Regions from separate parts of the Novibacillus thermophilus genome, predicted to be linked through region 1. Evidence: riboswitches for the same ligand, from Rfam matches in the RefSeq annotation. Region 1 holds a riboswitch; each other region holds the start of a gene.

The links. Region 1 has a riboswitch for S-adenosylmethionine ahead of B0W44_RS04305 (aliphatic sulfonate ABC transporter substrate-binding protein). Riboswitches for the same ligand answer to the same signal wherever they lie in the genome.
Region 2: it holds a riboswitch for S-adenosylmethionine, as region 1 does, so the genes downstream of both, B0W44_RS09085 (sodium:solute symporter family protein) here and B0W44_RS04305 (aliphatic sulfonate ABC transporter substrate-binding protein) in region 1, are expected to answer to the same signal.
Region 3: it holds a riboswitch for S-adenosylmethionine, as region 1 does, so the genes downstream of both, B0W44_RS08655 (methionine ABC transporter ATP-binding protein) here and B0W44_RS04305 (aliphatic sulfonate ABC transporter substrate-binding protein) in region 1, are expected to answer to the same signal.

The regions. Positions count from the first base shown of each region.
Region 1 covers NZ_CP019699.1:871,559-882,032, forward strand. The annotation lists gene B0W44_RS04260 (ABC-2 transporter permease) at 1-80, opposite strand, end outside; gene B0W44_RS04265 (ABC-2 transporter permease) at 95-667, opposite strand; gene pmtA (phenol-soluble modulin export ABC transporter ATP-binding protein PmtA) at 731-1,597, opposite strand; gene B0W44_RS04275 (GntR family transcriptional regulator) at 1,597-1,974, opposite strand; gene B0W44_RS04280 (diaminopimelate dehydrogenase) at 2,118-3,023, opposite strand; gene B0W44_RS04285 (penicillin-binding transpeptidase domain-containing protein) at 3,133-5,190, shown strand; gene B0W44_RS04290 (YtoQ family protein) at 5,187-5,627, opposite strand; gene fumC (class II fumarate hydratase) at 5,757-7,148, opposite strand; gene B0W44_RS04300 (L-cystine transporter) at 7,344-8,753, shown strand; SAM riboswitch class I at 8,789-8,899, shown strand; SAM riboswitch class I at 8,963-9,072, shown strand; gene B0W44_RS04305 (aliphatic sulfonate ABC transporter substrate-binding protein) at 9,163-10,164, shown strand; gene B0W44_RS19190 (ABC transporter permease) at 10,194-10,474, shown strand, end outside.
Region 2 covers NZ_CP019699.1:1,817,011-1,827,484, reverse strand. The annotation lists gene B0W44_RS09125 (FIMAH domain-containing protein) at 1-1,916, opposite strand, end outside; gene B0W44_RS09120 (response regulator transcription factor) at 2,132-2,824, shown strand; gene B0W44_RS09115 (hypothetical protein) at 2,811-3,233, shown strand; gene B0W44_RS09110 (sensor histidine kinase) at 3,128-4,204, shown strand; gene B0W44_RS09105 (ABC transporter ATP-binding protein) at 4,269-5,033, opposite strand; gene B0W44_RS09100 (ABC transporter substrate-binding protein) at 5,036-6,088, opposite strand; gene B0W44_RS09095 (ABC transporter permease) at 6,085-6,888, opposite strand; gene B0W44_RS09090 (MTH1187 family thiamine-binding protein) at 6,896-7,192, opposite strand; TPP riboswitch at 7,276-7,389, opposite strand; SAM riboswitch class I at 7,495-7,609, shown strand; gene B0W44_RS09085 (sodium:solute symporter family protein) at 7,815-9,434, shown strand; gene B0W44_RS09080 (MetQ/NlpA family ABC transporter substrate-binding protein) at 9,490-10,320, shown strand; gene B0W44_RS09075 (methionine ABC transporter ATP-binding protein) at 10,388-10,474, shown strand, end outside.
Region 3 covers NZ_CP019699.1:1,727,644-1,738,117, forward strand. The annotation lists partial or broken gene B0W44_RS08595 (ABC transporter substrate-binding protein) at 1-847, shown strand, start outside; gene B0W44_RS08605 (FecCD family ABC transporter permease) at 861-1,895, shown strand; gene B0W44_RS08610 (heme ABC transporter ATP-binding protein) at 1,935-2,705, shown strand; gene B0W44_RS08615 (cob(I)yrinic acid a,c-diamide adenosyltransferase) at 2,745-3,293, shown strand; gene B0W44_RS08620 (arsenate reductase family protein) at 3,381-3,740, shown strand; gene B0W44_RS08625 (peroxiredoxin) at 3,845-4,393, shown strand; gene B0W44_RS08630 (redoxin domain-containing protein) at 4,478-4,924, shown strand; gene gcvH (glycine cleavage system protein GcvH) at 4,944-5,336, shown strand; gene B0W44_RS08640 (hypothetical protein) at 5,467-5,883, shown strand; gene B0W44_RS18095 (hypothetical protein) at 6,090-6,284, opposite strand; gene B0W44_RS08645 (acyl-CoA mutase large subunit family protein) at 6,324-7,985, shown strand; partial or broken gene B0W44_RS08650 (aldehyde dehydrogenase family protein) at 8,007-8,231, shown strand; SAM riboswitch class I at 8,421-8,530, shown strand; gene B0W44_RS08655 (methionine ABC transporter ATP-binding protein) at 8,607-9,647, shown strand; gene B0W44_RS08660 (methionine ABC transporter permease) at 9,628-10,293, shown strand; gene B0W44_RS08665 (MetQ/NlpA family ABC transporter substrate-binding protein) at 10,379-10,474, shown strand, end outside.

The DNA.
Region 1 (10,474 bases):
GGAGAAAGGAAAAGAACGGCACCCGCAATGAATAAGCCGGAGCGATTGCTGTAATAACGTTGGAGTAGTAAACTGGCCATGTCAGGACCTCCTGCTAAAAGTTTTTTGTTTCGTAAATTCGGGTCGCTGTCCACCACGACAAAAGTAAGAGCAAGGTCGTCACTGTGAACAGGCCAAACGACCACTGAAGAACAGTGTACTGTTGCCACAAATCCAACAGGTAGCTCAAGACGTCCATGGCGTGCGGACTAATTTTCGACAAGCCAATAAAACCTGCAAAAAACATCGCCAAGGAGGCAAACAGCATAAACCGCGGCCCCGCCAGGAAGTAGAGCGGCAAGTAAATCGAAAGAAACGCGCCAATCCCGGCATAAGTCAAGATGAGTGCAACGATTGGTGGCGGAAAAAATTCGACAGACAGTACACTTTGCAACAAAATGTGGATCACGGCTAAAATAGCGGCCGACACAACTGAAAACAACGACAAAATGACGTATTTGGACAGGACTACTTGGCGTCGCGTCACAGGTAAGCTGTTGATCAGCATATTGCTGTCGTTTTTGAATTCAAACAGTGTCATGCTGACGGGAGCCAACCACAAGAACGGGATAGCGAACAAAGTCGGCGAAACCGGACCGAAGGTTAACAGGGCGGACAGAGCCCCCACAACATCATCCCTAAAATGACGATAAAAAATATCCGGTAAAGCATCCAATCTTTCTTCAGCAAACTACGCACGTTGACCGCTCCTTGCCGTAAACACCATGATCTCTTCCAGTGAAGGACGCTCAAAGACGACTTCGTCCCCAAACAGCGACCGTGCCTGTGCCGCATGACGCGTCAACCCCTCAAACCCGACCCCCGTTTCATGCAACCCGTCAAACACCCGCCGCGTATCTGCATCCAGCAGTTCTTTGGCTCCCTTCACAATCAGGTATTGCTCCAGAATGGTGTCTTTCTCCTCGCTGAAGACGATCCGGCCGTCGTAAATATATGTGACGTAATCGGCGATTCTCTCCAAATCTGAAGTGATGTGCGTGGAGAAGAAGATCGTTTTCTCCTCATCTTGAATGACTTCAGTCAATATATCGAGAATTTCACTGCGGAATACGGGGTCGAGCCCGGACGTCGGTTCGTCCATGACGATCAAGTCGGCATTGTGAGACAGTGCGACGGCGAGGGCAAACTTTACTTTCATGCCTCGCGACAGTTGTTTGATCTTGCGTTTTGGCGGAAGGTTGAATTTTTTTACATAGTGTTGAAAAGTGTGTTCGTCCCACCGTTTGTAAAAGGGGGCGATAACCTTCTTCATCGATTCAACACTCAAGTGATCGTAAAAATGGTTGTCGGCATAAACGAAGCCAATGCGTTCCTTGATCTCTTTTTCGTGCTTTACGTTGTCCATCCCGAATACGTCTATAGAACCTGAATCGGGCTTTATAAGATTCATGATCAGTTTGATTGTCGTTGTTTTTCCGGCGCCGTTTGGTCCGATGAACCCGGTAATAAACCCTTTTTTTATGGAGAAGGAGAGACGGTCCAAACTGAATCCGTCGAATGATTTGCTCACATGTGTCAACTTTACGGCGTCTTCCATTATAGGTCCTCCTTGTACAGCAGTTCCAGCATGTCTTTCAGTTCTTCCAGGCTGATATCCAGTGTTTTGCTTTCTGTCACCACTTCTGTCAGTTTGTCCTCAATCCACTTCAGCCGTTTTTCGCGGATCAAATCGCTGTTTTGCCCCGCGACGAACGATCCTTTGCCGACGACGGACGTGATAAAGCCCTCTTGCTCTAAATCTTCATACGCCCGTTTCGTCGTAATCACACTGATGTGCAAGTCTTTCGCCAGGGCACGAATAGAGGGAAGGGCGTCCCCTTCCTGCAGTTCCCCTTTGAAGATGCTTTGTTTGATTTGATTTTTAATTTGTTTGTATATCGGTTCTTTCGACGTATTGGAAATAATGATATTCATGCGGAACCCCATTAGGTGATAATATTGTATTTACCGTGTATATTCAATATATACAAACGAAAGGCTGCTGTCAAGCCAATGTTTGAAATTAAAAACCGCAGGCATTATGCGCCTGCGGAACTGAAGTATGTTTTGTCATGTTCTCATACTAATCGCTTGATCAATTCTTCCCGGTCACCGTACATGAAATCAATAATCGGCACTTCAATCATCGTGTAGGCGCCGGGCTGTTGCTTGAACGTTGCGCGTGCCGCGGCCACAAGGACTTGTGACGTTAAGGCAGGGTTGTTGATCCGCATCTCGAAGTTGAACAGCTGGTTGTGGGTCGCACCGGAAACCCCTTTGCGCTCCATCGATACGCCGTGTCCCACATCAACCAGCTGCTGCACATCGTCGACTTGGATGACGTGTGTTTCGTCGTTGACGAAGTAAGGGTCGGCTAAAACTTTTTCTTTTACCGTTTCAAAGTCAGCGCCAGCTTCACACTCCACGTACACCATGCGGCGGTGAACCCCTGTACCTAGCGGGATCGTCATCGAGAGGGCGTCTTTCACACCGTCAATGGCTTTAACGGCGACAGAGTGTCCCATGCTCATCCCCGGCCCGAAATTCGTATACGTGACACCGCCGGGAGCCATGAACTCCAGCATGCTCCGGATCATGGAATCCGTTCCGGGGTCCCATCCGGCGGAAACAATGGCGACACTGCCGTGTCTCTTGGCGATGTCGTCTAATTTCCTTCGGACATCGGCGAGTTCGCCGTGTATGTCGTAACTGTCGACAGTATGAATCCCTTTGGACAAAATGTCGGATGCGTACTCTGGGGTGGTACGCGTCGGTGTGGCGAGGATCGCCGCTTCGACCCCTTCCAACTCGTCGATGGAAGTTGCGATCGGTACTCCGGCGAGTTCGGGTGGGACGTCCCGGGCGGAACGCGCGCGCCTCACAACGCCGGCCAATTCCATATCGGGAGCTCTGTTGAGGGCTTGTACCGCGTATTTTCCGATATTGCCGTAACCGACGACGGCGATTTTGTGGACTTTGTTCATATTTCATCACTCCTCGAACAAAATTTTAGCAGTATTACGTTAGGGGATAAAGTGTTGTTTTCATTTCAGGCAGGTCATATGATAGTACATGGGAGGGGAGGACAAAAAAATGTCAACAACGACCAAAACATTGAAACGACGCAGTGCGTTTTTCACGATCGTCGCGGCGGGGCTTCTGCTGTTCAACGCTTGTTCCAAAGGGCCGACACCGGAAGAGAGTTTTCAGGCGTATGTCGCGGACTGGGAAGAGCAGGACTTTGCCGCGATGTACGGGCGACTGGCGACTGAATCGAAGGAAGCTATCACAAAGGATGATTTTGTCGAACGCTATGAAAACATTTATGCCGGTATCGAAGTACATAACCTGAAGATCCAAACGAATCCTCCGGAAGATTTGGAGCCGGACGAAAACGGAGAAGTCCGCATTCCGTTCGAACTCTCTATGGAGACGTTGGCCGGTCCGGTCACGTTTTCCTTTGAAGGGACACTCATCCAGGAAGAGCAGGGAGACGAGTCGGGTTGGTTTGTCAAATGGGATGAGCGCATGATCTTCCCGCAGATGGAACCCGGCGATAAAGTGCGTGCCAAGACGGTCAAAGCGGAACGGGGAGAAATCACGGATCGACACGGCAGTGGGCTCGCTGTGAACGGCACAGCCGTTGCCATCGGCATTGTGCCCGGACAGCTGGGAGATGACGGCGCGGAAGCTAAATCACAACTGGCCGATGAACTGGGGATTTCCGTGGAAGAGATAGACAAAAAATTGGCTGCTGACTGGGTGCAGCCGGATCTGTTTGTCCCGATCGCCACATTGCCGCAAGGTGACGTCGAGCGCATCGCGGCGTTGATGGAGATTCCCGGCGTGACCAAACAAGATGTACCGGCACGCGTTTACCCGTACGGTGAGGCTGCCGCCCACTTGACAGGCTATGTGGGCGAGATCACGGCAGAAGAGTGGGAAGAATTAAAAGAAGAAGGGTACCGCAAGGACGATGTTTTAGGGAAAAGCGGATTAGAGCAGGTGTTTGAAGAGCGACTCAGAGGGGAAGACGGCGGGGTCATTACGATCGAAAGTGAAGCCGGTGAGGAAAAGGAGGTCATCGCTGAGAAAGAACCGAGACATGGAGAGGACATTCAGCTTACAGTCGACATGGTGCTACAGGAATCCTTGTACAACGAGATGAAAGGGGACGCAGGCACGGCTGTCGCCCTTCACCCGAAAACAGGTGAGGTGCTGGCACTGGTGAACAGCCCGGCATACGATCCGAACGCGTTTGTACTCGGCCTGTCAGGCGAACAGTGGGAGGAGTGGGAAGGCGACCCGAAAAAACCGCTTCTTAATCGCTTTGCCCAGTTGTTTGCCCCCGGTTCAGCTTTTAAACCGGTGACGGCTGCCATCGGTTTGGAGGCGGGCGCCCTTCGACCGGAAGAGAAGCGGGAAATTTCAGGAAGGTCGTGGCAAGCGGATGCATCCTGGGGGAACTACACAGTCAGGCGCGTCACCGATCCCGGCAAACCGGTGAACCTGCGTGACGCCTTTGTCTATTCGGACAACATTTACTTTGCCCAAACGGCACTTGACATAGGGGAAGAAGCTTTCCTAGAAGGGGCCAAAGGGTTCGGAATTGGGGAGAAGATCCCGTTTGCCTACCCGGTTAAAGCCTCACAGTTGGCCGGAGAGGACGGCATTCAAAGCGAGGTTCAGCTGGCAGACACGGGATACGGTCAAGGACAGGTGCTGATGAGTGCGCTGCACCTGGCACTGACATACACCCCTCTTGTCAATGGCGGAAATATGCTGGCGCCGCAACTGGAGAAGTCGGAAGGTGAGCCGGCGCAAGAAGTCTGGAAGGAGCAGGTGATTTCCGAAGAGACGGCCGAACTCATCTTGAGCGATTTAATCGATGTGGTTGAACACCCGAAGGGGACAGGCCGCGAGGCGAAAATTTCCGGTGTCACCATCGCCGGGAAAACGGGGACCGCTGAATTAAAGGAAAGCCAAGACGATGAGACGGGAACGGAAAACGGCTGGTTCGTCGCCGTGGATACCGATGACCCATCACTCCTCATCGCGATGATGGTGGAAGACGTAAAAGATCGCGGCGGGAGCCACTACGTTGTGCCCAAGGTGAAAAAAGTGATGGGGGACTTTTTGCGTTCGGATTAGCGCAATACGTACGCTAACGCATCCAACGCTTGTTCGACGTTATCCACGACGACGTCTGCTTTTTGGGCTAACTCTTTCAGGGCATGGTGCAAGTCGGGATGGCGGACGAGAATGAGCGGCTTCCCGGTTGCCAGCGCTGTGGACGCATCCATGGCCGTGTTCCACTGGCGGTATTTGTCTCCGAACAGGGCGATGACGACATCCGCCTTTTGCATGAGAATGCTCGTGCGCAAGTTGTTGAATTCCGATGCGGCTTCGTCTTTGAAAATGTTGTTCGGTTGTGTTCCCTTGATCTTTTCCCCGATGTTGTCGGACAGATCGTGGTCTTCCTGGGGACTGACGAACGTGAGGGGCAACTTTCTTTCGTTCGCTAATCTCCGGACGCGCTCCCGCCAGTCGTCGTGAATTTGTCCCGCTAAGTATACCGTGAGTTCCATCGAATTCCACTCCTTGTAAGTGATGCTTGAGGAATAGCTACTACCTTTAGTCTAAACAATGTGAACAAAACTTACAAACAAATCAAAACACCTGAACGGAGCAACCGCTCGGTTCAGGTGTTTGAAGTGTCATTTAACGTTCGGCTGAATCATGTCTTCTGGACGGACGAGGCGATCGAACTCTTCTGCCGTCAACAGTCCAGTCTTTACGGCAGCTTCTTTCAGTGTGATGTTTTCGGCAAAGGCGAGTTTCGCAATCTTCGCCGCATTTTCATAGCCGATGTGCGGGTTCAAGGCCGTCACCAACATGAGCGACTGGTTCAAATAGTGGTCGATGACGTCCCGGTTCGGTTCGATTCCGACAGCAGCCCGGTCGTTGAACGACACGATGGAGTCGGCAAGGAGGCGCGTCGACTGTAAGAAGTTGTAGATGATCACCGGTTTAAACACGTTCAATTCGAAATTGCCCTGACTGGCGGCGAAACCGATGGCAGCGTCGTTCCCCATGACTTGGACGGCCACCATCGTCACCGCTTCACTCTGGGTCGGATTCACTTTCCCCGGCATGATTGAACTGCCCGGTTCGTTGGCCGGTATCGTAATTTCGCCGATGCCGCAGCGCGGTCCGCTGGCGAGCCAACGTACGTCGTTTGCGATTTTCATCATGTCGGCCGCGAGGGCTTTGAGGGCACCGTGGGCATGCACGATTTCGTCGTGGCTCGTGAGCGCGTGGAACTTGTTTTTCGCTGAAGTGAACCCCTTTCCAGTCATGCGGCTCAGTTCTTCGGCGACGTAGTCCCCGAACTTCGGATGGGCATTCAGTCCAGTGCCGACAGCTGTTCCGCCGATGGCCAGTTCCTTCATGTACTGAACGCTCTCCTTGATCATGTTTTCGTCTTTTTCCAGCATCCTGTGCCATCCGCTGATTTCTTGCCCCAAAGTTAAAGGTGTTGCATCTTGCAAGTGGGTTCGGCCAGTTTTAATGATATCTTGAAAGTCTTCAACTTGTTTAGCAAATGTTTGTTTCAGTTTGTCAACGGAGGGCAAGAGCTGGTCTTCCACGGCGATGACAGCGGCGACGTGGAGGGCGGTGGGAAACGTGTCGTTCGAACTTTGTGAACGGTTCACGTCGTCGTTCGGGTGAACGCGCAGTTCACTGCCCTTTGCTTCAAGAATTTGATTCGCTCTCGTAGCGATCACTTCGTTGACGTTCATATTCGATTGGGTGCCGCTCCCCGTTTGCCACACGACGAGGGGGAAGTGCGCGTCCCATTTTCCGTCCAAAATTTCGTCGGCGGCTTGAGCGATGGCCTCTGCCTTCTCCGGTTCCAAGTTGTTCAAACGCCGGTTCGCTAGTGCCGCCCCCTTTTTGAGCATGGCGAAAGCGCGAATGACGTCCATGGGCATTTTTTCAGTGCCGATGGGGAAGTTTTCGTAACTGCGCTGGGTTTGCGCCCCCCAGAGTTTATCGGTCGGGACTTTCATCTCTCCTAACGTGTCGCGTTCAATACGGTAATCCATCGGTGAATCTCTCCTTGTCTCATGATTGGGCTAGCTCCATTGTACACTTTTACTGAGGCAGTTTGAAGAAGGGGCCGGTTCCCGTTCGCAAAGGAATTGAAGTGGCATGAGTGGACTTCACGTATGTCAAATTCATACTTGACATATCGGAATAAGTGAAATATGCTTTTGCGGAAAGCTGGAAGGAGGATCAAGATGACAAATGTTTTGATTGTGATCAATGTGGTACTGTTGCTCTTGTTTGCTTTAGCCTTGTTCTTCATGCAGAAAAATCATTTATCTTTTTCTAAACGTGTGTTTGCCGGTCTGGGGATTGGCATTGTCTTCGGCCTCAGCTTGCAATTTGTTTACGGCCCGGATTCAGAAGTAGTTGAAAAGTCTGTCGATTGGTTTAACATCGTGGGAAACGGGTACGTCACATTGCTGCAAATGTTGGTCATGCCCCTCGTCTTTATTTCCATTCTCGCAGCGTTTACAAAATCTCAGTTGTCACACAACATCGGCAAAATCGGCGGCGTGATTATCGGCATTTTGATCGGTACGACGGCGATTGCCGCCGTTCTCGGAATCGGTGCAGCCTTCGTGTTTGATTTGCAGGCGACGGAAATACACGCCGGAGAAGAAGAAGCAATCCGCGGCGAAGAACTGGAAGAAAGAATGGGCGAATTGGAAGGCATGACGGTGCCGCAGCGAATCGTGTCGTTGTTGCCGGGAAACCCGTTCTTGGATTTTACCGGAGCTCGCCCGACGTCGACGATTGCCGTGGTGATATTTGCAAGTTTCCTAGGGATCTCCTACTTGGGAGTCAAGCGAAAACATGCTGAACAGGCGGAGATGTTTGCGAAACTGACGGATGCGTTACACGCTGTTGTCATGCGGGTTGTCACGCTTGTCATCCGTTTGACACCGTACGGTGTCCTCGCCTTGATGAGTCGGGTTTCTGCGACGAGCGATCTTCATGCCATCTGGCAATTAGGTAAATTTGTAGTGGCGTCTTATGCGGCACTGCTGGTCATGTTTGCGGTCCACTTGCTCCTCATCGCCGTGTCCGGTCTAAATCCGCTGACATATGTCAAAAAGGTGCTGCCGGTCTTGACGTTTGCCTTCACTTCCCGCTCCAGTGCGGCGACGTTGCCGCTTAACGTGCGGGCTCAACACCAAGACCTGGGTGTACCCGAAGGTACGGCGAATTTCGCTGGGTCGTTCGGTCTCACCATCGGACAGAACGGGTGTGCTGGCATTTACCCGGCTATGCTCGCGGTCATGATCGCGCCGACTGTCGGTATCAACCCTCTCAGTCCTTCTTTCCTTCTGACGTTAGTCGCCGTGGTCGCGTTGGGTTCGTTCGGCGTTGCCGGTGTCGGCGGAGGAGCTACCTTTGCCGCGCTCATCGTGTTATCCGCGATGAACCTCCCAGTTGCTCTGGCGGGATTGCTCATCTCCATCGAACCGCTCATTGACATGGGACGTACGGCTGTCAACGTCAGCGGAAGTATGACGGCCGGGGTGCTGACCGGCAGGGTGACGGGAGAGCTAGACACGACTATTTATGCAACACGTCGGGGTATGACATTGCCTGTTGACGAAACAAATGCAGTGGGGTAAAATAAACTCAATTTTAAATTGACATTCAATTTCGCTTCTTATCCAGAGTGGTGGAGGGACTGGCCCGATGAAGCCCGGCAACCTGCTGATCTTTTCGATTGGCAAGGTGCCAACTCCTGCAAGACAGCGGTCTTGAAAGATAAGGAGGAGGAACGTGATTGACTGCCTTCTTCTTATCTAGGAAGAAGGTTTTTTCGTTACAAATATCACTCTTATCGAGAGCGGCGGAGGGACTGGCCCGATGAAGCCCGGCAACCTGTCGATCTTTTCGATTGGCAAGGTGCCAACTCCTGCAGGAACGTTTCCTGAGAGATAAGAGGAGGCATGCCATCCCTCTTCTTATGGGGGGATTTTTTGCTGTGGGGGAAGGTGACATCTCACTGTAAAAACAAGAGGAGTGAAGAAAAAAGTGCGGTACGTTTTCGTGAGAGTGGCGTTGTTCGTCACGGCGGTTACAGTGTTTTTCGTCGGCTGTCAACGTTCGGTGGGGGACGAGGCGGAAGGTGAAGGAGCGGACAAACCGGACAAAATTCGCTTGGATTACGCTTATTACTCCCCGGTAAGTCTCGTGTTAAAAGAAAAAGGCTGGGCAGAGGAGGTGTTTGCTGAGGAAGGGATTGACGTCGAGTTTGTACTCAGTCTCGGAAGTAACAAGGCATTGGAATTTTTAAACAGCAACAGCGTAGACTTCGGTTCGTCGGCGGGAGCGGCTGCACTCATCGCCAAATCAAACGGGACACCGATTGAGACTGTCTACATCTATTCTAAACCGGAATGGACCGCCCTCGTCACGAATGCCGATTCTGACATTCAACACGTGGACGATTTGAAAGGGAAGAAGGTGGCGGCCACTATTGGCACGGATCCGTACATCTTTTTGCTGCGGGCATTAAACGAGGAAGGACTATCAGCGGAAGACGTGGAAGTGGTGCCCCTCCAGCATCCCGATGGCGCCACGGCACTGTCAAAAGGAGAAGTCGATGCCTGGGCAGGATTGGACCCGCACATGGCTCAACTGGAACTGGAAGAAGGGGCGCACTTGTTTTATCGCAACCCCGAATTCAATACATACGGCTTTCTCAGTGTGCGTTCAGAATTTAAAGAAAAGTATCCCCAATACGTAGAAAAAGTGATCGAACTGTATGAGAAGGCGAGAAAGTGGACGTTAGACCATCCGGCTGACGCGACACGCATTTTGGCCGATTCAGCGCAGTTAAATAAAGACGTGGCCGAAATCGAAATGGGGCGCAACGATTTCTCCGATCCCGTTCCAGGAGCTGTGCACCGTGAAGCGATAAAAGCTGCCGCAGAAGTGTTGCAAAGCGAAGGAATCATTGGTGCCGATGTCGATATCGACTCCCTTTCCCATGAGCTCATACAGCCATCGTTTACCGAAAAAGTCGTTCAGTAATGCCAGGAGAAAAAAGGAGTTGGCGAATCGTGGCCCGATTACAAGAAAGAGAACTTTCAAAGCCGTATCGTTTTCCGTCTCAAGAAAGGTTTGGCAAAAAGGGGAGTGGCGCGAGCTTTTGCGTTCCACCTTTTCTGATCAGAAGCATCGTTCCGCTCCTCGTCGTCATTTTGTGGGAAGTCTTGAGCCGAGCAGGGCTCGTTGCCGACAAATTGCTTCCGGCACCTGCAACTGTCGCTGTGACCATTCTCGAGATGGTACAGGACGGCAGTTTGTGGAGCCATGTCGGCATTACTCTGTACCGGGTCTT
Region 2 (10,474 bases), 950 kb from region 1:
AACGATTCCAGTTCTTTTTCCTCGTCACTCGTCATGTTAAACGGGTCGACGTGGATGACAGCGTGATTCCCTTGCGGTTTCTCCTGTATAAACGTCACCAGGTAGTCGACATAGCGCCCCACCACCTCGTTCAACCCTTGAAAATCGTCGAGATTTCCGCCGTCGTTCTCATATCCAACCGCATCTATACGGATGTTGTCCACATACCAGCCAGCCTCTTCTGAAGCCCAGTCGGTGACGTAACGGAAAGCGAGAAGGATTTGCTGCCCGTCGTAGGCGCTTAAATCAAACGTCTGGGTCGTCCATCCTCCAGAAGAACCGGTAAATCCGGGCACATTTTCCACGACGTTGGGATGGGCATTCGGATCGAGGTCAGACCGGGTGTTCTCGTTGGCGAGGGACGTCCACGTCTCTCCTCCGTCCGTCGACACTTGCACAAAACCGTAATCCCACGCCTCTTCGATCTCGTACCACGTGTCGAATGTCAATTCGGCGCCTTCCACTCCGCTTAAATCAAAGGCCTTAATCATGAAGTGGTTCGCAAGGGAACCCGCTCCACCCCAAAACACGTCATTGTCCGCATTTTCAGGATCGTCGGCAACCGTCCATTCAGTGGGCAGAAAATCAATTCCGTCAAAAAATAAACTTTGGACATCTTTGCGTTCGAGCTTGACAAAGTCGGTACCCCACGCCGGAGCGCCGGGCGTGTTGTACGCTTCTTCTGTATCGACGTTAATCGTAAAGTCGATACTCTTAAACCCGTACTTCTCGTTTTCGCCGTCTTCGGCGTCAATGACGAGGGCCGTCTGGAAATCGCGGTACACATCTTCAAACGTCACTTCGTACCCAAACGCCTGCAGCGTGTCGTTCACTCCTTCGATCCCGTTCTTCTCATTGGTTGCCAAGGCTTGGATGAACTCGCTGCCGCCGTAGTGATCGTTTAGATAGAGTTGAAATAAGTACGCGATGCCGTAGTCAGCCAGTATTTCATACGGCCCTTGATCTTCCCAGGCGACTAGAGAGTTCTCCGGATGGTCGCGGAAGAAGTCCACGTGACTGTCAGGGTGGCCGTACCCGACGAGAAATTCTGCGAAGTCGGACATCCCTTCGTTGATCCATGTTTCTTCGTCAGAATCGTTGTCGTCGTGGATGAGATGCTGGTATTCGTGGGCAACCGTTCCTTCGTACAGATGCGGTCTAGCGGCATCCGGTCCAACTCGGTTCTCCCAATCGTACGCATCGATCGTGATAATATTGCGATCTGTGTACATCTCGAACACCGGAGAGTAAAATCCGGCAATGTAACTCGGAAATTCCGGATCGTAGAAATTTGCGTCCCGCACGTTGTCGACAAGAATGATGTTCCGGTCACTGCCGTCTGAACTGACATAGTAATCTTCACCGAACGTGTCCGTTATGAGTTGATGCTGGTTTTCTCCGTTGTGCGAATTCGGCATACCGAAAAACTCTGTCACTTTTCCGTAAATGTTCGTGTCGAACTCGGACAGGATGTATGCCACCTGTTCGTCCGTAATCTCGACAGAGTCGTTCCGCTCTTCCTGAGGGAAATCGCGGTCATTCGCCACCCAGATCTCTGCGTATTCCCCGACGGCCCGCAGTGTGTAATCTTTAAAGTAGTATCCTTGCGTATCGTCTAAGGACAGGAAGAAGCGCTCTGTTCCCGGTGTCGGTTCGTACGTCTGTAACGCTGCTTCGCTAAATGTCCGCAGCGGAACAGACGATGAATCGATCTCTATCTCCTCTAGTTCTTCACTCCGCAACTTCGGGCCGATGTCAACAGGTTCTGGCCCTTCCCCATTCCCCGTTGTCGCCTGAACAGAATCTTCTACCGTTGGCAAGGTGAACGAAAAGACGAGTAAAACAGCTAAGGCCACACGGGGCAACCACTTTTGCATGCTTCCAACTCCTTTAACTCAGTTTTACAATCCCCTGCACATTGAGAGGTTGTATATGAAATATTTCTTCTTATCACAATTGTTTCCCTTTAGGAATTAGGACCTATTTTCACGCTTCTCGTTCCCATGCCCTTCTCTCCCGTTCAGGTACCACCGAACCACTTTAACCGATCGAACAAACCGTGGTATGATCGAGTAGAGGAGGGGACTTGCCGTTGCAAGCGCACATTCTCGTGATCGAAGATGACCAACACATTCAGGAAATGCTCAAATATACGCTAGAAAGTGAAACTTACCGGGTCAGCTCGGCATTTTCCGGCAGAGAAGGAATGGATTTGTTTGAACAAATGACCCCTGACCTCGTGCTACTGGATATTATGCTCCCCGATCTAGACGGTTGGGAAGTGCTGGAGCGGATACGCCTCCGCGGATCGACGCCCGTCATCATGCTGACCGCGAAAGGAGAAGTGGAAGACAAGATTAAAGGGTTGAATCTAGGCAGTGACGATTACATCACCAAGCCTTTCAGCCCTGGAGAATTGTTGGCCCGCATAAGGGCTGTCCTGCGAAGAGTGGAACCGGAATCAAAAAAAGTGATGAGTTGGCCGAATCTTACGATCCACCGCGACGAGCGCCTGGTAAAGGCCAAAGGCCAGCCAGTCACGCTGACCCGCAAAGAGTTCGACTTACTGCTGTACTTGGCAACACACAAGGGACAAGTGATCAGCCGGGAGCACTTGCTCAGTAAAATATGGGACTACGCCTACCTCGGCGACACGCGCACAGTCGACACTCACGTCAAGCGGCTGAGAGAAAAACTAGAATCCCGTACCGCCCCTTACCGGTACATCCGCACCGTCTGGGGCAGCGGGTACACCTTTGAAGTGATGCGCGATGAGGAAGTATAACTCCCTGTTTTCCCGCCTCATCACCTCCCACACGATCGTCGTGCTCATCGCTGTGCTGGCCATCGGGTTTGCCGCCGATACGTTTTTTCGGCTGTTCCTCGTCGAGCAAGAGTCGTCCCGCCTCGTGGACAACGTCTCTGCCGTCGCCCGCCGCGTGGTCGTCCCTGGAGAATCGGGGTGGGTCATTCGCTCCGAGCGTTCCATTTTGATCAACACGTTGCAGTTGGCCGGAATAGAACTGTATGAACTCCCCCTTCGGCTGCCGAGAACCTGTCTTTCACACCGGACGAATGGAACAGTCTGTTGCGGGATCAGCAACTTTTCCGTAAGACGTCCGCCACCTGGTTCGGTCTGCCGGAACTGGAGCTGTACCTCATCGACGGAGAGCGCAACCGGCTCCTGCTTCTAAAAAACCCGATGGGCCAATCCGCCGAAACGTTGTCGCACATGCGCCGGACCCTCATCTACTCCGGCCTGATCGCCATCCTCCTCGGCGTCCTAATCTCGTACGGCACGTCTCGCTACACGGTCACACCCATTCGCAACATACAACACGTCGCGCGCAAAGTGGTGCAAGGCGATTTTCGACAACGCGTCCGAATGGAATCGTACGAGGAACTAGACGATCTAGCCGCCACATTCAATCAAGCGGTCGACCGCGTAGAAGAGACAATGAAAGAACAGCAACGCCTGGATCAACTCAGCAAACAATTCGTTTCCAACGTCTCCCACGAATTTCGCGTCCCGCTCACGTCGCTGGCCGGGTTTCTCGAACTGCTACAAGAGGACAAAATACCGGCAAAAGACAAAGGGAAAGTAACGGCGATCATGCAAAAGGACGTCGAGCGCTTGAGCCGTCTCGTTCACGATCTGTTGGACCTTTCCCGGTTGCAGTCGGGGAAGATTGAACTGGAACGCGAACTCGTTCCCTTAAAGCCGACAGTCGAGGAGACCCTCGACCGCTTATCACCCCAGTTGGAGAACAAACCTTTGTCCGTGACGTCGGATGTCAAGCCGTCACTCGTCGTTTGGGCTGACGAAGACCGCTTGCAGCAAATACTGCTCAACTTGATCGGGAATGCCGTACAGCATTCGCCTGCCGGAGAATCGGTCGAGATTGGCGCCCGTTCCGTTCAGGGAGGTCAAGCGGTCCAAATCACTGTCGTCAACAGAGGAACGACGATTCCGCCGGAAGAGCTCCCCTATTTGTGGGAGCGGTTCACCAAAGTCGATAAGTCCCGCTCTAAACAGGGAACGGGTTTAGGCCTCGCCATCACCCGCGAACTGGTCCACTTACACGGCGGACACATTGAAGCTGACAACTTGCCGGATCAATCCGGTGTCCGCGTCACCTTCACGTTACCTGCTCGTGAAAATTAAACGATTGCTGAGTCATGTGAGGCGTCGCCTCGTCGTGGACGTAAAACAACCCCCGTTCGTCAAGTCAGCGGGGGTTTTCGTTTTGATTCAGTTCTGTCAACAGCTGCTCCTTGTAGTAAAGAAAGCGTTCGTCCGTGACCAGTTTGCGCCCCCGGGGGCGCGGCAACTCAATCGACCATTCAGCCGTTACAGTGGCCGGACGGGATGACAGCACGTACACCCGGTCGGACAGGTAGATCGCCTCGTCGATACTGTGCGTGATAAACAAAATAGAACGATTGAACTGATCCCATATACCCAACAGCCAATCTTGCATGCGGTCGCGCGTCAACGCGTCGAGGGCGCCGAACGGCTCATCCAGCAGCCACACATCGCGCTCCATCATCACGGTTCGCAACAGCGCAGCGCGCTGCCGCATCCCACCGGACAGACGGACAGGGTATGCGTCGGCAAACTGTTCCAAACCGAAGGCAGACAGCAGTTCCCGCGCTCTCTCCCGTGCCTCCTTGCGAGAAGCTCCCCGCACTTCCGCTCCGACCACAGCGTTGTCGAGGATTGTCCGCCAAGGAAAGAGACAGTCCTTCTGCATCATGTAACTGACGTGTCCGGTCTCTCCCGTGATGTCTTCTCCATCTTTTTTTACCGTGCCGCGGTCAGGGTGCTCCAGACCGCTCACGATGTTAAACAGCGTACTCTTGCCGCACCCGCTCGGCCCGATGAGACTCACAAATTCACCTTCTTTTACTGTCAGGCTGACACCGTTTAAAGCCGGCAATTCTCCAGAAGGGGTGCGGTATGTTTTACACAGAGTGTCCAGCACAATCTTCATCGTTACGACTCCGGTAAAAATGCATTGGTAAACGCTTCGGTGGGATCAATGGCCGTTTCAATCAGTTCGTGTTCGACCATCCAATCAGTGAAGTCGATCCACCTCTGTTCGTCCTGCACGCCCCACGTTTCCGCATCGTCGCGGTAACGTGCGCTCATCCACTGTTGAGAAGCGCGAATCAGTTCGGGGTCTGTTTCAGGTGTCACCTCAATCAAAATCTCTGCTGCTGCGTCCGGTTCATCGATGGCGAACAAGTACCCCTTGCTCACTGCGCGCATAAATTTCTCCACTATTTCGGGCTTTTCCTCTATCATACTCTCATTCGTAATAAGCGTCGGGGTGTAAAAATCGAGGACCGGATCGAGATCGTTCAAATAGATGATGTCAATGGGAAAGTCGCGCAATTCCGCTTCGATACCCGTCCAGCCGTAATAAATCCATTGGAAGTCAACGTCCCGTGACGTAGCGGCAAAAAAATCGGCTTCTCCGACATTGACGATATTCACTTTGTCCTCGACATCGTCCACTTCTACGCCGTCCATGCGCAGAACTGTCTTAAGAAAGGCGTTTTCAATCGGCGACCCCCAACCGCCGTACGTCTTCCCTACAAAATCTTGCGGAGATGTGATGTTTTTCTCCTTCGGCGCAGCAAAACCGGACGTGTTGTGCTGCAAGACGGCAGCAATAGAGACAACAGGAATCCCTTCTGCCCTGGCCTGAATGACATACTCCTGCGAGCTTACGCCAAACTCAGCGTTTCCCGCACCGACGAGCTGGTTAGCTGACGTCTCAGCCGGCGTGGTGATCTCCACCTCCAGTCCTTCCTCGGCAAAATAGCCTTGTTCCTGGGCGACGTACAGACCGGTGTGGTTCGTATTCGGCACCCAGTCGAGCATCACGGTCACCTGCGTCAACTCGTCACTCTCAACCTCTCCACTGTCTCGTCCTTCTTCTTGCGGAGTATCCGAGTTTCCTCCCCCACATGCAGATAACACGAGGAGACAGGACATGCTGACGATGACGACGACCGTCCTCCAATGGTTGTGTTGTGTCACTTTGCGTTCTTCCTTTCCCACTGTTCTTGTTCGCGCGTGTACGCCCACGGCGCCAACAATCGAGACGCCGCCTGAATGAATCCAAACAACACCAAACTCCAGAACGTAATGACGACAATCGCGACAAACACGTTGTCAGCAGAAAACGAGTTTTGTGCCCGGACGAGCATCACGCCGAGCCCGGCATCGGCTCCTAACCACTCGGCGATAACCGCCCCGAGGACACTGTACGTCGCGGCGATCTTCAAACCGGAAAACACGTACGGCAGCGCATGGGGAAAGCGCACCATGCGAAAGATCTGCCACTTTCCTGCCCCCATGGACCGTAGTAACCGCACCATGTCCCTGTCTGCCGAACTCAGCCCGTCCACTGTACTCACAGCGACCGGAAAAAACGTGACCAGGGCGACGATGAGCACCTTTGGCAGCAAACCGTACCCGAACCAGACGATAAACAGAGGGGCGATAGCAATGATCGGCACCGTTTGCGTCCCGACCAAAAGCGGATACAGTCCCCGGCGCAGCCAGGGAGACAGTTCAATGAGAACGGCTAACGACAGGGCTACGGCAATGCCTGTCGCAAAGCCGAGCATCGCTTCCTGCAACGTCGGCCACATGTGACGGTTGACGACTTCTACATTGTGTAAAAAGGCAAAGACTATGTCACTCGGCGCCGGCAACAACCACATGTCCACGTCAAAGACATGCACCCCGAGTTCCCACAGGGCGAGAAACACAGTCGCGAGCAAGACTGGCGGCCAAACAGTCATGGCATGCTGTCGCCACTTCACGCGTCTCACGTTCCATTCACCTTTGCCGGTACTTGCCCACTTTTTCTTCCATCGTCACCCCGGATGGACTGTAGTCAATTTTCACAATGGTGATCACCCGCTCGCTTCCCGCCGCAATCACCGCTTCCTGGGCTCTCTTCACAACGTCCATCAACTCGTCGTACTCACCTTCCATCGTCGTCTCCATCGGACCTACTTCGTACTTCACGCCCGACTGCTGAATCACGCCAATGGCTTCGTCCACGATGTCGTAAATATCTTGATCCCCTGTCACACGGGGGATGACTTGAATGCTGACATTGACACGGGGCATGTCCACACCTCCTTCAAACGTAAAGAAAGCCAATCCTGATCAGGACTGGCTTAAGCGCAACGTCACATGTCTGCTGTCCACAAGCAGATGACGACTATGATCCCTGCGCTGGCATTATCCAGATCAGGTTTAACGGGTCGGTACCATTTTGGGGGTACCCTCTCAGCCGGGCTCTCCCAGCTCCCCTCTGTTTAATGTGACTATAGCACAAACCTTACACCCTGGCAATGACAAAGCGCGCCAAAAACAGTTGACAACAGTTTAGGGGGTGACTATACTGGTTTTAAAATCTGATAGACATTCTCTTATCCAGAGAGGTGGAGGGACTGGCCCGATGAAACCCGGCAACCTTTGCACGGTTCCTGTGCAAAAAGGTGCCAATTCCTGCAAAGCCGTTTAGGTTTTGAAAGATAAGAGAGGTGATGATCGGGTCGCTAGCCTCTCTGTCTTTGCAGAGAGGCTTTCTCATTTTAACAGCTTGCAGGAAGGATGAAGATGTCTCATCAACTGTAAATGCATACTTATCCTATATGAAAAAGCGGTGAGAGCACCAAATGACGGATAAACGAAAGCCCGACAATCTAGAGTGTAAGGGCCGATCACGTGAAGGGAATGACATTTAATGAATGAATACGGTGTGTGGCTGATAGGATTAGCTGTTGTCTATACGTTTCTGTTAATCTTTTCCGGTTATGTCGCGAGGCGTAAAGCAGCTCGCGGAGAGGACTTTTTTGTCGGCGGCCGTCAATTTTCGCCGCTTGTCGTCGCCCTCTGTATCACCGGACTGTTTTCCGGCTCAACTTACATCTCCATTTTAGAATTAGCATACTTGAAAGGCATATCAGCTGTTTGGTATGGAGTCGCTGAAACGGTGCAAGTGTTAATTATCGCCTTTATTCTGCTCGCACCGTTTCGCGAACGGATGCTGGTGACGATCTCGGGCCTCATTGGTGATTATTACGGGCGTTGGGCGAAACTGATCAGTGGTGCCATTACAGCATTCTCTTTTCCGATGTGGTCAGTGGCGACGGCCATCGCTTTTGCTTCTGCTATCCATGTGTTTACCGGCATCCCCCTCTTTTTTTCTGTTGCGTTGACATCCCTCTTGCTCTTCATCTATTTGCAAGCAGGTGGAATGTGGTCAGTTGCCTTTACGCAAAGCGTCAATGCAGTCGTATTCTCACTGATGTTTGTGGTGGGGTTAATCGCTTTTTTTGTCAACCCGGGAATAGAGGGTCTGGTTCAGCTAGCCCAAACACAACCAGACATGTTTACATGGGGAAATGCCGGTTTACAAGTGATCGTTGCGTGGTTCGGCACATTTCTCGTCAATGTATTGTTGGCCCAGGCGGCCTTCCAGATGGCGTTGTCCTGCCGAACCGCAAAAGAAGGCCAGAAGGGACTAAAAATGGCAGCCGTCATGGGGATACCGTTTGTGATCCTCGGTGTGCTTTTCGGGATGGCCGCTGCCGTGGTCGTCCCAGACGCAGGCAAGGGCTTGATCGCCATTCCCCAGTATCTCATGCAAGTCCTCCCTGCGCCTTTAGCCGGACTGTTTTTCCTCGGCATATGGGCTTGTGCCCTGAGCTGGGGAGCGCCGTGTCAGTTTTCCGGGGCGACCAGTTTAGGCAGGGATGTCGGCAGTGCTTTAAATCCCCGCGCGACCAATGATCGACTCGTTCGCTATACGAAGTGGTCGCTGTTGTTACTGACAGGTTTAATGATCCTGTTTGGCACTCTGCGCACTGAACAGTCCGCGTGGTGGAATATACTCGCTTGGACCGTGCGCAATTCGGCGACTTTCGCACCGGTGTTAGGCGCCTTGTTCTGGCCGCTCGTGACGAAGGGAGGCGCTGTGATCTCAATGGTTGGAGGATTTGCATCAGGTTTGTTGTGGTACCACTTGGGCGAATGGTCACCCGATCACTTTTTCCTTAACACCCATCCGGTGTGGGTAGGTATGGGAATAAATTTAGCTTTAATGATAGTCACAAGTTTGTGGGAACATCGGGGCCAATGGCGGGTGAGCTCCCCCGATTCGTGGCTCGCTTGGTTCGGAGTCATCGCGACAGCCGCTTTAGCATTTGTCAACATACTGGCATTTGAAACACTCTATACCTCAGGGCTTTTAGGCTTGACCATATTCAGTATGTTCGTCGCGGTGTTCATTGCGCTAATTCAACTGACACATACGTCCACATCCATCTGGAACAAGGAGCATTGTGAAAAGCCCATCGCTTAGACGCTGCGGTTCGCACAGTCGCTAGTTAAATCAAAAGGATTGGAGAGGAACTTACATGAAAAAAACACGCATCTTCATCATCGCGCTAATTTTCACCGTCACGCTTTCTGCTTGCGGCGGAGATCTTGGCGAAGAAGCTTCAAGCGAAGAAAGCAACACCTTGAGCGAAGACAGACTCATCATCGGCGTGACCGCCGGCCCTCACGAACAAATCATGGAAAAAGTGAAGGAAGTGGCGGCAAAAGACGGCCTTGACATTCAAATTGAAGTGTTCACGGACTACGTTATGGTGAACACGGCCCTGGCCGAAGGGGACTTGGATGCGAACAGTTATCAGCACAAGCCGTATCTGGATGACTTCGTCGCTGAGCGCAACCTGGATTTGTCTCACGTTGCTGACACCGTCAATTTCCCGATGGGAATCTATTCTGAAAAAATTAAAGACATCCGCGAACTAAAAGAAGGTGACACCCTCGGACTGCCAAACGACCCGACAAACAGCGCCCGCGCGTTGCTTCTCTTTGAAGATGCCGGATTGATTAAATTAAGAGAAGGCGCCGGCGTGACGGCCTCCGTTCAGGACATAGAAGAAAATCCCCTCAACTTGGAGTTTGTCGAACTGGAAGCAGCCCAAATCCCACGGCAACTGAGTGAATTAACCGCTGCAGCCATTAACACCAACTATGCGATGGAAGCCGGATATGTGCCAGCGGAGGACGCGATTGCCATCGAACCGAAAGACTCCCCTTGGGTGAACATTATCGCCGTTCGCACGGAAAACAAAGACGACCCGGTCCTCGACAAGCTGATCAAGGCGTACCATTCTGACGAAGTGAAGCAGTTCGTAGAAGAAGAGTTCTCGGGCTCTGTCATACCGTCTTGGTAAACCGCAACAAAACACGGCTTCCCCGTGCCCGGGATGAGCACAGGGTATTTGTGAAAGGGTGAACCGCATGATTCAACTGCAAAACGTATCGAAAGTGTTTCAGACAAAAAAAGGACCGCTGTACGCTCTCAGCCATGTGTCGCTGGACGTAAAG
Region 3 (10,474 bases), 860 kb from region 1:
CTGAACGTTCCAACGACAGTGTGGCGACTCAGTACCCGCTCACTGTGACGGATGACAGCGGAGTAGACGTCACGATTGAGAAAGAGCCTGAGCGAATCGTGAGCATTTTGCCCAGCGTGACGGAAATCGCCTTCGCCTTAGGGCTGGATGATGAAATCATCGCCGTCACCGATAACGACGACTATCCGGAGCAAGTGCACGAAAAAGAAAAAGTGGGCGGGATGGAACTGAACGTAGAAAAAATTGTGGCCCTTGAACCTGATTTAGTGCTCGCCGGATTGCTTAACGGTGAAGTGGTAGGAAAATTGCGGGATCTAGGGCTGACGGTCCTCGTTTCGGAAGGGGAAAGTCTTGAAGACACGTACGCTTCCATTGAATTGATCGGCAATGTGACGAACAGGGTGGCCGAAGCGGAAGAAATGGTGAGCAAGATGCAGGAAGACGTCCGTCAAGTGGAGGAATGGGTGAGCGGCATACCAGATGAGGAGCGCGTCAACGTCTGGTTGGAAGTTTCCCCGGAGCTGTACACGGCCGGAGCGGGAACGTCGATCGATGAATTAATTTCCATCGCCGGGGGAAAAATGTCGCCGCTGAACAATTGGAAGGGTGGGGGCAGCTCTCTGAAGAAAACGTCGTCGCGTTAAATCCAGACGTCATTGTCGGAACGTATGCAGAAGCAGACGTTCGACAGGCGGTAGCGGACCGATCCGCGTGGTCGAACATCACGGCTGTCAAGGAAAATCGGGTGTACGGCATCGAGGAAAGTTTGTTGAGCCGGCCGGGACCGCGGTTAACGGAGGGGTTGCGCCGACTGGCCGAACTGTTCTACCCCGACGAAGTGAATTGACAGGTGTGACACCGTGGGACGGAATCGATACATAGGGTGGAGCGCGAGTCTACTGATTGTCCTTTTGGTCACGATTGGCCTATCGGTTTCGTGGGGAAGTGCAGGCGTGTCCCTCGTTTCGGTGTGGAAAATTTTGTTTGACCGCATTCCGTGGGTGACGAATTGGATACAAGCCGATTGGCCCGCGACCGCCGAGACGATTGTGTGGCAGATTCGCCTGCCGCGCATTGTGCTGGCCGCATTGGTCGGCAGCGCGTTGGCGGTAGCCGGTGTCATCTTTCAGGGGGTGTTACACAATCCACTGGCCGATCCGTACATTTTGGGGATCTCCTCGGGAGCAGCCCTCGGAGCAGCCCTCGTCTTTTTCTTCGGGATCGAATACGCCTTGGTCGGGCGCTGGACGTTGCCCCTGGTCGCTTTCGTGGGCGGAAGTTTGTCGTTGGCGCTCGTATTCGCCATTGCCAAGGGAAGTGCCCAACGGCCTTTAGAGACGCTTATTTTGTCGGGTGTGATCGTCCAAGCTTTTTTAGGGGCGATCCTCTCCCTCGTCATCGCCCTCTCCCACGACCAACTGCAGCAAATTGTTTACTGGATGATGGGGAGTGTGGCCTTGTTGGACTGGCGTGAAGCGATGGTGATGGTTCCTTATTTAATCGTCGGTCTGGGGGTGGCGCTGTTTTACAGCCGGGAGCTCAACATCATGGTCCTCGGTGACAGTGTGGCGCACCATACGGGTGTCGCAGTGAGGCGAACGCGTACGACTCTTTTAATCGTGGCTTCTCTGTTGACGGGCGCAGCCGTCTCCATTGCCGGGATGATCGGATTTGTCGGATTGGTCGTACCGCACATGTTGCGCCTCGTCGTCGGATCAGATCACCGCGTGCTTGTGCCGTCGTCCGTGTTAGCCGGTGCGATCTTCATGATCTGGGCCGATACTTTTGCCCGCATGTTGCTCGCGCCGCGGGAACTTCCGGTAGGTGTTTTGACTGCGTGTATCGGCGCACCGCTGTTCGCCTATTTGTTGCGGCGGCACGTTCGCCGGAATTGAGACGTGACAACTGGCTTTACATAGGCGGGAGGGATTGGCGTGATTCGCGTGGAACACGTTAGTAAAGCGTTTCATGGAAAAACGGTCCTGCACGATGTGAACCTGTACGTAACGGACGGTGAGTTTCTCGGGATTATCGGATCAAACGGGAGTGGGAAAACGACGCTGCTCCGCATCATGAGCGGTGAAGAACGCCCTGACGAAGGAAACGTCTCGCTGCGGGGACGGCTGTTGGAACGGTGGAAAGTCCGGGAGCGGGCCCAGCAGTTAACCGTCGTGTCACAGGAGGGATTGACCCCAGTTCCATTTTCTGTATACGATGTGGTCATGATGGGAAGACATGTGTACCAAGGACGTTTTCAACCTCCTTCGGCGCGTGACCGGGAGGTCGTCGAACACGTTCTGGCGGTTACAGGCCTCGAAGGGATGTCCCCGCAGTCAGTCGCCCAGTTGAGCGGGGGTGAGCGGCAGCGGGTCGCCATCGCCCGGGCTTTAGCCCAGGAACCTCGGGTGTTGTTGCTCGATGAACCGACGACCTACCTGGATATCGGCTACCAGTTGTCTGTCCTCGAATACGTGAAAAAGTGGCAGGTGGCACACGGTGCCGCGGTCGTGGCTGTGTTACACGATCTCAATTTGGCGGCGCAGTTTTGTGAGCGCATCGTGTTGATGGAAGGGGGACATATCGCGGCCGAAGGTGCTCCGTCTGATGTGTTACAAGCTGACATTTTGCAAAGAGTTTACCGCACCCGTCCGACGATCGTTCGCCATCCGCTGTCAGGGGTTCCGCAAGTGCTGCTCGGATCGTAACACCGACCTGATGACGTTTAAACAAAGGAGCGATAAAGAGTGCGCATTTACACGCGTAAAGGAGACGAAGGGCGTACCCATGTCATCGGGGGGCGGGTCGACAAGGACGACAGCCGCGTGGAAGCTTACGGTACCATCGACGAGTGCAACGCGTGCATCGGCCGAGTCGTAGCGTCTCTCGATCCGGAGCGGGACAAAGATTTCATCACGGATCTCACCTTGATACAACACGAACTGTTTGACGCAGGGGCAGACTTAGCGCAAGAGAGGCGTGTGCATCCTTATAGAGTCGATGCGGATATGGTGTCGCGGTTGGAAGGGCGAATTGACCACTACAGTGCACAGATCCCGCCGATTCGGCAGTTCATTCTCCCGGGGGGGTGCGAACCGTCGTCCTTACTGCACTTAAGCCGTGCCGTCGCACGCCGGGCGGAGCGGCGCGTCGTGACCTTGGGAAAAAGAGGCCAGATCAACGATGACGTGCGGCGGTATTTAAACCGGCTGTCCGATTTACTGTTTGTCATGGCCAGAGTGGCCAACGCACGTGCCGGCGTGGCGGATGTGGAATACCGTTCTGATCGGACGTAATCACTGGTAAGGTGAGAAAAGTCGCAGCAAGCAAATGCTGGAGCTATGTTCTGATGGAACGTAGTCACTGAAAGGGAGCGATGTGAAGTGGCGAAGTTGCTAGTGTACGAGTATCCCCAATGCGGGACATGCCGCAAGGCGAAACGGTTTCTCGACGAACGGGGGATCGACTACGAGACGCGGCACATTGTGAACGATCCTCCGTCGAAGGAGGAATTAAAAGAGTTAGTTCAAAAGAGCGGACTAGAGATAAAAAAGTTTTTCAATACGTCGGGGAAAGTGTACCGTGAACAGCGCCTTAAAGACAAAATCCCGACGCTTAGCGAAGACGAGCTGTTGGCGTTGCTCGCGTCTGAAGGAAAACTGATCAAGCGGCCGATTGTGACGGACGGAACGAGGGTGACCGTCGGGTTTAAACCGAAAGAATTTGAACATTTTTGGACATAATGGTAGGGAGCGCGAGATTGTATTGACTTATAGTAGGGAAGTTGTTACCTTAAGCTTGTCTGGCTAAAACACAGTAGGAACAACAACATAATGGAGGGAACTTCATGGCAGAACGACTCGTTGGACTCCCGGCTCCCGACTTTGAAATGGAGAGCACGAAAGATTTGGATAATTTGGACGAGCCGGTCCGCCTCTCTGACTACAGAGGGAAGTGGCTCGTGCTGTTTTTCTATCCCCGTGACTTTACGTTTGTCTGTCCGACGGAGATCACCGCTTTGAGTGACCGGTACGATGAGTTCGCCGAACTGGATGCTGACATCCTCGGCGTGAGCACGGACAGCAAGTACTCACACCGGGCGTGGATGAACATTTCAAGAGACAACAACGGTATCGGCGATATTCGCTACCCCCTTGCTGCTGATACCACACATAAAGTCAGCCGTGATTACGGTGTCCTCGAAGAAGAGACAGGGACAGCCCTGAGGGGGTTGTTCATTATCGATCCGGAAGGGATTGTGCGTTATCAAGTCGTGACGGACGAAAATATCGGTCGCAGTGTCGATGAAACGTTACGGGTGTTAAATGCTTTACAGACCGGCGGTTTATGTCCGTCCGACTGGAAACCTGGTCAAAAGACGCTTCAAGCGAATTAAACGACGTTGAGGGTCTAGCGCCGACGTGTGTTAGGCCCTCGGTTTCCATTCACGAAAAAATTGAGGAGGTCCAATTCGATGCCGATGCGTTTGCGTTCAGAAATGCCGGAATTTCAAAATGTCACCGAGTGGGTAAACGGAGAAGTGTCGAAAGACGATTTGAAAGGGCATCCGGTCTTGGTACACTTCTGGTCCATCAGCTGCGGTATATGCAAAAAAACACTCCCGGATATCAATGAGTGGCGCGAAAAGTACAAAGATGCTAATCTTAAAGTAGTCGGTGTACATATGCCCCGCTCTGAAAAAGATACCGAAATCGAGCCTGTCAAAGAGACGATTGAAAAGTATGAACTGAAGCATCCGCAAATCATCGACAATCAACACGCGGTGGTCGACGCTTTTCAAAATGAGTACGTGCCGGCGTACTACCTGTTTGACGAGGAAGGAAAGTTACGCCATTTTCAAGCGGGGGAAAGAGGTTTGCAAATGGTCGAACAACGCTTGAAGCGCGTGTTGGACATACAAAATTGAAGTGGCAGGAGGGTTCACCGTGAATTTGCCGAAAGAACTCAAGTACAGTGAAGAACATGAGTGGGTAAAGGACGAAGGCGAAAAAAAGGTGCGGATCGGAATCACGGACTTTGCCCAATCCGAACTGGGCGATATTGTGTTTGTGGAGTTACCGGAAATTGGGGATACGCTTCAGGCGAATGAGCCGTTCGGCAGTGTGGAATCGGTCAAAACCGTTTCCGAACTGTACGCCCCCGTAAACGGCAAAGTGGTGGAAGTGAACGGCGAATTGGAAGATTCCCCGGAACTCGTCAACGAGTCCCCCTACGAAAAAGGGTGGATGATCGTCGTGGAAATGGAAGATCCTTCAGAGCTGGAAAACTTGCTTTCACCTGAAAAATACGCAGAGATGTACGGAGAAGACGGACAGTGACGGACGCGCAAACGGTGTGATCAGCCGATCACACTTTTTTTGTGCGCATTTTTCATGCTGCCGTTTTCACGTGAGTGTGGTACAATGAACGAAAGTTTGTACCGTCTACGACGAGGGAGGGGGCGGTTTGATGAGTTTTTGTTGCGGGGCGAGTATGATTGGGACGATCGGCGCTATTCGCAGTGACAGAGTCGTGGTCCATCGCGTCCCAATCGTGTTTTGCCCGATTTGCCGCAGTGTGGAGATACATTACGCCGTGCGGGAGGAATTTGACTTATTAGTCGATTATGCCCAAGGAGACGGAGCCCACCACGTGAACTTTGACGACTTTGTCGACAGTGCTCACGTGGTCGAGATGATGGAGGACTGTGTCTCGGTAGAAGGAGATGACCCCGAGCAACTGTACCGAACCCAAATCGACAACGCCCTCGATTTACTCGGGGTCGCCAAGCGACTCGGCGATGTGAGGTGGGAACATTCGTTAAAGAAACGGTTGAGCGTGTTGAGTAGACGGTTACAGCGCTACACCCAACGCGAGAAGACGTGACGTTGAGCGTTGTCGAGACAGGACAACCGTGAACCATCGCGATGGGACTCTTTAAATGTTTAAAAGGGTTTGCAACGGGAAATAATAGGAGTGTTTGGATTTCTGCCAGCAGAAGTCCAGTCCCTTTTAACTCCTCCCCATCTTATTTTGACAGAAGGTGTTCTCTCGCAGACATCTTCTTTTTTTTTGCCTTTGTGTGAATGGTCTCAGCGACGTTGAAGGATGCTATGAACAGACCGCATTTGCCGAAGATAGACTCGGCGGTACGGCAGACACGTGTCTTCTTCTTGGACACCCAAGCTGTTGGCCATCGTGAGAGAGTGGGAGAGAAGGACCGTTTGAGGCGCTGCCATTGAAATGAGTGCATCTTCCCTTTTGACATTCCACTCTGCTGCACGCATGACGCTGCGTGTGCTGATGTCGTCCGTGATTTAAGCGGAATGGAAGCGAAAGGTATCACGAGTACAACTGGGTCATGGGAAGAACGGAGTGTAAACGACATGTTGGATAAGCACCGGTCAATCCACACGTCAAAAACGTGTGTCACCTCCTCAGGCATTGAAGTGGAACGTTGCTACACCCCAGATGAATGCGATACGCGCTACAAGGAAAAACTCGGGTTTCCCGGCGAGTTCCCGTACACCCGGGGGATCCACCGGACGATGTACCGCGGGCGGTTGTGGACGATGCGGCAGTATGCCGGGTTCGGAACGGCGCGGGAGACGAACAGGCGGTTTAAATTTTTATTGCGTGAAGGGCAGCACGGTCTCAGTTGCGCGTTTGACTTGCCGACGCAGATTGGCATTGATTCCGATGCTCCGGAAGCGGCGGGAGAAGTCGGCAGGGTCGGTGTTGCCATAGATTCCTTGCGGGACATGGAGCTGCTGTTTCAAGACATTCCCCTCGACCGCGTCAGCACGTCGATGACGATCAACGCTCCGGCCCCCGTCCTGTTGGCGATGTACATCGCCGTCGCGGAAAAACAGGGGGTTCCCCTCGACAAGTTGTCCGGCACAGTGCAAAACGACATCTTAAAAGAGTACGCCGCCCGGGGCACGTATATTTATCCACCGCAAGAGTCCATGCGACTGGTGACGGATGTCGTGGAATTTTGCACGAACTGGATGCCCCGTTTCAAACCGATCAGTGTCAGCGGGTACCACATGCGGGAGGCAGGTGCGTCAGCTTCCCAAGAATTAGCCTTTACACTGGCAAACGGTATCGCCTACATCGAGTATGCTCTGGCAAGAGGGCTGAAGATCGATCAAGTGGCACCTCAGTTTTCATTTTTCTTAAGTGTACACAATCACTTTTTCGAGGAAGTGGCCAAATTCCGTGCCGCCCGCCGCTTGTGGTCCCGCTTGATGCGCGAGCGCTTCGGAGCGCGCCTTCCGCGGTCGCAACAGTTTCGGGTACACGCCCAAACCGGGGGTTCTACGTTGACTGCCGTCCAGCCCGATAACAACGTCGCGCGAGTCGCGCTCCAGTCCCTCGCTGCCGTACTCGGCGGCGTACAGAGTCTACACGCCAATGCGTCCGACGAGGCACTGGCTTTACCTACAGAGGCGTCAGTGCGGACAGCGCTGCGCACACAACAAATTATCGCCTATGAGAGCGGTGCCGCCGACACGGTGGACCCACTCGCCGGCTCGTATTTTGTTGAGGAATTGACGGACCAGTTGGAACAGCGAGTCCAGGACTATTTGGACGAAATCGAGGGGCAGGGGGGAGCCGTTGCCGCCATTGAACGCGGGTATGTTCAACAGACAATTCAGGACGGCGCCTATCGCCATCAGCAAAAAGTGGAACGCGGTGAGGAAGTCGTCGTCGGTGTAAACCGGTTTGTCGGCGAAGAAAACGGGGAGATCTTTTTGCACCAATCGGATCCGAGGCTGGAACAGCGACAAAAGCGATTTCTACAACAACTGCGCCGATCCCGGGACAATGTGCGCCTACGGCACGTCCTCTCGCAGCTGCAGTTGGCAGCTTCAGGAAACGAGAATGTGATGCCTTTCATCATCGACGCCGTGAAAAGCGGGGCAACCGTCGGTGAAATATGCGACACGCTGCGAGAAACATACGGGGAATACGATTCGTCTTGAGACGTCAGCCCCCTTTTCGGCTCGCCGTACGGACTGGCTGCCGGGGTGTGGACCGAAAATGTGAAAAACGCTCACTACATCGCCAGTCGGCTAAAGGCCGGGACGGTGTGGGTCAATTGCTACAACGTAACCGATCCGGCCTCTCCTTTCGGCGGTTACAAACAGTCTGGCTTCGGCCGTGAAATGGGGTCGTACGCCCTTGAAAACTATACAGAAGTCAAAAGTGTCTGGATTCATTTGAAATAGGCTGTGATGAGGAAGGGGGCTCGAGGAGCCTCGCCCTTTGGCAGGGCGCTTCTGAAGATGAGAGAGGACGTTGTCGATTCTGTAAAAGGTTGGGAGGAGTAGAAACGGAAAACTTTTAAAAAAACCTGTTGTCCCTTCTCTCATATCGTGGTAAAATCTTTTCAGCTTAACTTAATACAAACTAGACATCTCTTATCCAGAGAGGTGGAGGGACTGGCCCGATGAAACCCGGCAACCATTTGCGCCCTCACGTGCAAAAAGGTGCTAATTCCTGCAGGTGTCGACCTGGCAGATGAGAGAGGACGTTTACCTTTGCTGTAAAACCCTTTTTCTCTGCGAAAAAGGGTTTTTTAGCTGTTAAAGGGAGGGAGACACGTGATTCAGTTAAAGGGCATTCGTAAGCACTTTAAGACGGCTGCAGGGACAATCCGAGCTGTAGATGACATAGATCTGACGGTCGAGCCCGGAGAAATCTTCGGGATTATCGGCTACAGCGGCGCGGGAAAGAGCACCTTGATCCGGACGATCAACTTGCTGGAACCGCCGACCGCCGGAGAAGTGAGGGTGGGGGAGCGCGTTTTTACCCAGTTGTCCGGACGCGAACTGAGGGAAGCGCGGCGGGAAATCGGCATGATTTTTCAGCAGTTCCATTTGCTGTGGTCCCGTACGGTCAAGGAGAACGTCCGCTTTCCGCTGGAAATCGCCGGCGTTGGGAAGGCCGAAGCCGATGAGAAAGTCAGGCACATGCTCGAGCTTGTCGGCCTGACGGACAAGGCGGACGCTTACCCGGCGCAACTGTCCGGCGGGCAGAAGCAGCGGGTCGGGATTGCGAGGGCGCTGGCCAATGACCCGAAAGTGTTATTGTGCGACGAGGCGACGTCAGCCCTCGATCCGAAGACGACGGACGACATACTCCGTTTACTCCAAAAGATTAATCGCGAGTTGAATCTGACGATCGTCCTCATCACCCACGAAATGCACGTTATCCGCAAAATTTGCCATCGCGTGGCGGTCATGGAAAACGGGCGTTTCGTCGAAAGCGGACCGGTGTCCGACGTGTTCCGCCGGCCGAAAAAAGAAATCACGCGTCGGTTCGTGCGGGACGTGGCCGGGTTGGAGGAAGAAGCGAAAGAAGCCCTTGACCTTTCCTTTCGTGATATGTTTTCCGGACGGATCCTCAAGTGCACATTTTTCGGGACAGAGGCGAAACAACCGGTCATCAGTCGCTGTATCCGCGCCTGTGAGGTCGATCTCAGCATTTTGCAGGGACAAGTGCGTCAAGTCAACGACACGGCCTACGGCACGCTGTATGTACACGTTGACGGATCTTCGGAGCAGGTGGCGCGAGTCGTGGACTTTTTGCGGGGGTCAGACGTCGAAGTGGAGGTGTTAGACAGTGGATTTCCTTCTGCCTAACGTCCAATGGGATTTGCTGTTGGCTGCGACGTGGGAGACAGTGTACATGATGGTCATCTCCACTTTTTTCACCGCTTTGTTCGGACTCCCACTCGGGATTGCCCTCGTCGTGATGGAAGAGAAAGGCCTGTGGCCACTGCCGTGGTTGCAGCGCCTCGTTGGCTTCGGCGTCAACCTGTTTCGCTCCATTCCGTTCATCGTGTTGGTCGTGTGGATGATACCCGTCGCCCGAATGTTGGTCGGCACGTCCCTCGGTCCGACGGCGGCGTGCGTGTCGTTAGTCGTTGGTGCCGCACCGTTTTACGCACGGCTGGTAGAGACGTCGCTCAGGGAAGTGGACAAGGGCGTCATCGAAGCGGCAAGGGCCATGGGGGCGACCCGCTGGCAGATCATTCGCAAGGTGTATATACCCGAAGCGTTGCCGGGATTAGTTGCCGGGATTACGGTCACGTGTATCACGCTCGTCAGTTATTCGGCCATCACCGGAATACTCGGCGGGGGAGGCCTCGGCGATCTCGCCTACCGCTTTGGCTTTCAGTCGTTCCAGACCGACGTCATGGTGCTGGCGACGGCGGTTCTCGTCCTCATGGTGCAAATCATACAGAGTGTCGGGGACCGGGTGGTGCAAGCCATTGATAAAAGGTAGTCCCTCGGGATCTGTCAAGCGGGCCTTTTTCCGGACACATGTTGCCACTGGCACGTGTCATCAAAAAAAAGGGAGGAGTTTCACGATGTTGAAATGGCTGAAATACGCAAGTACACTGTTTGTCGTCTTCGCCTTGGCAGCTTGCGGCAGCGGGGCGAGTGACGGAGGTGGCGATTCGGCG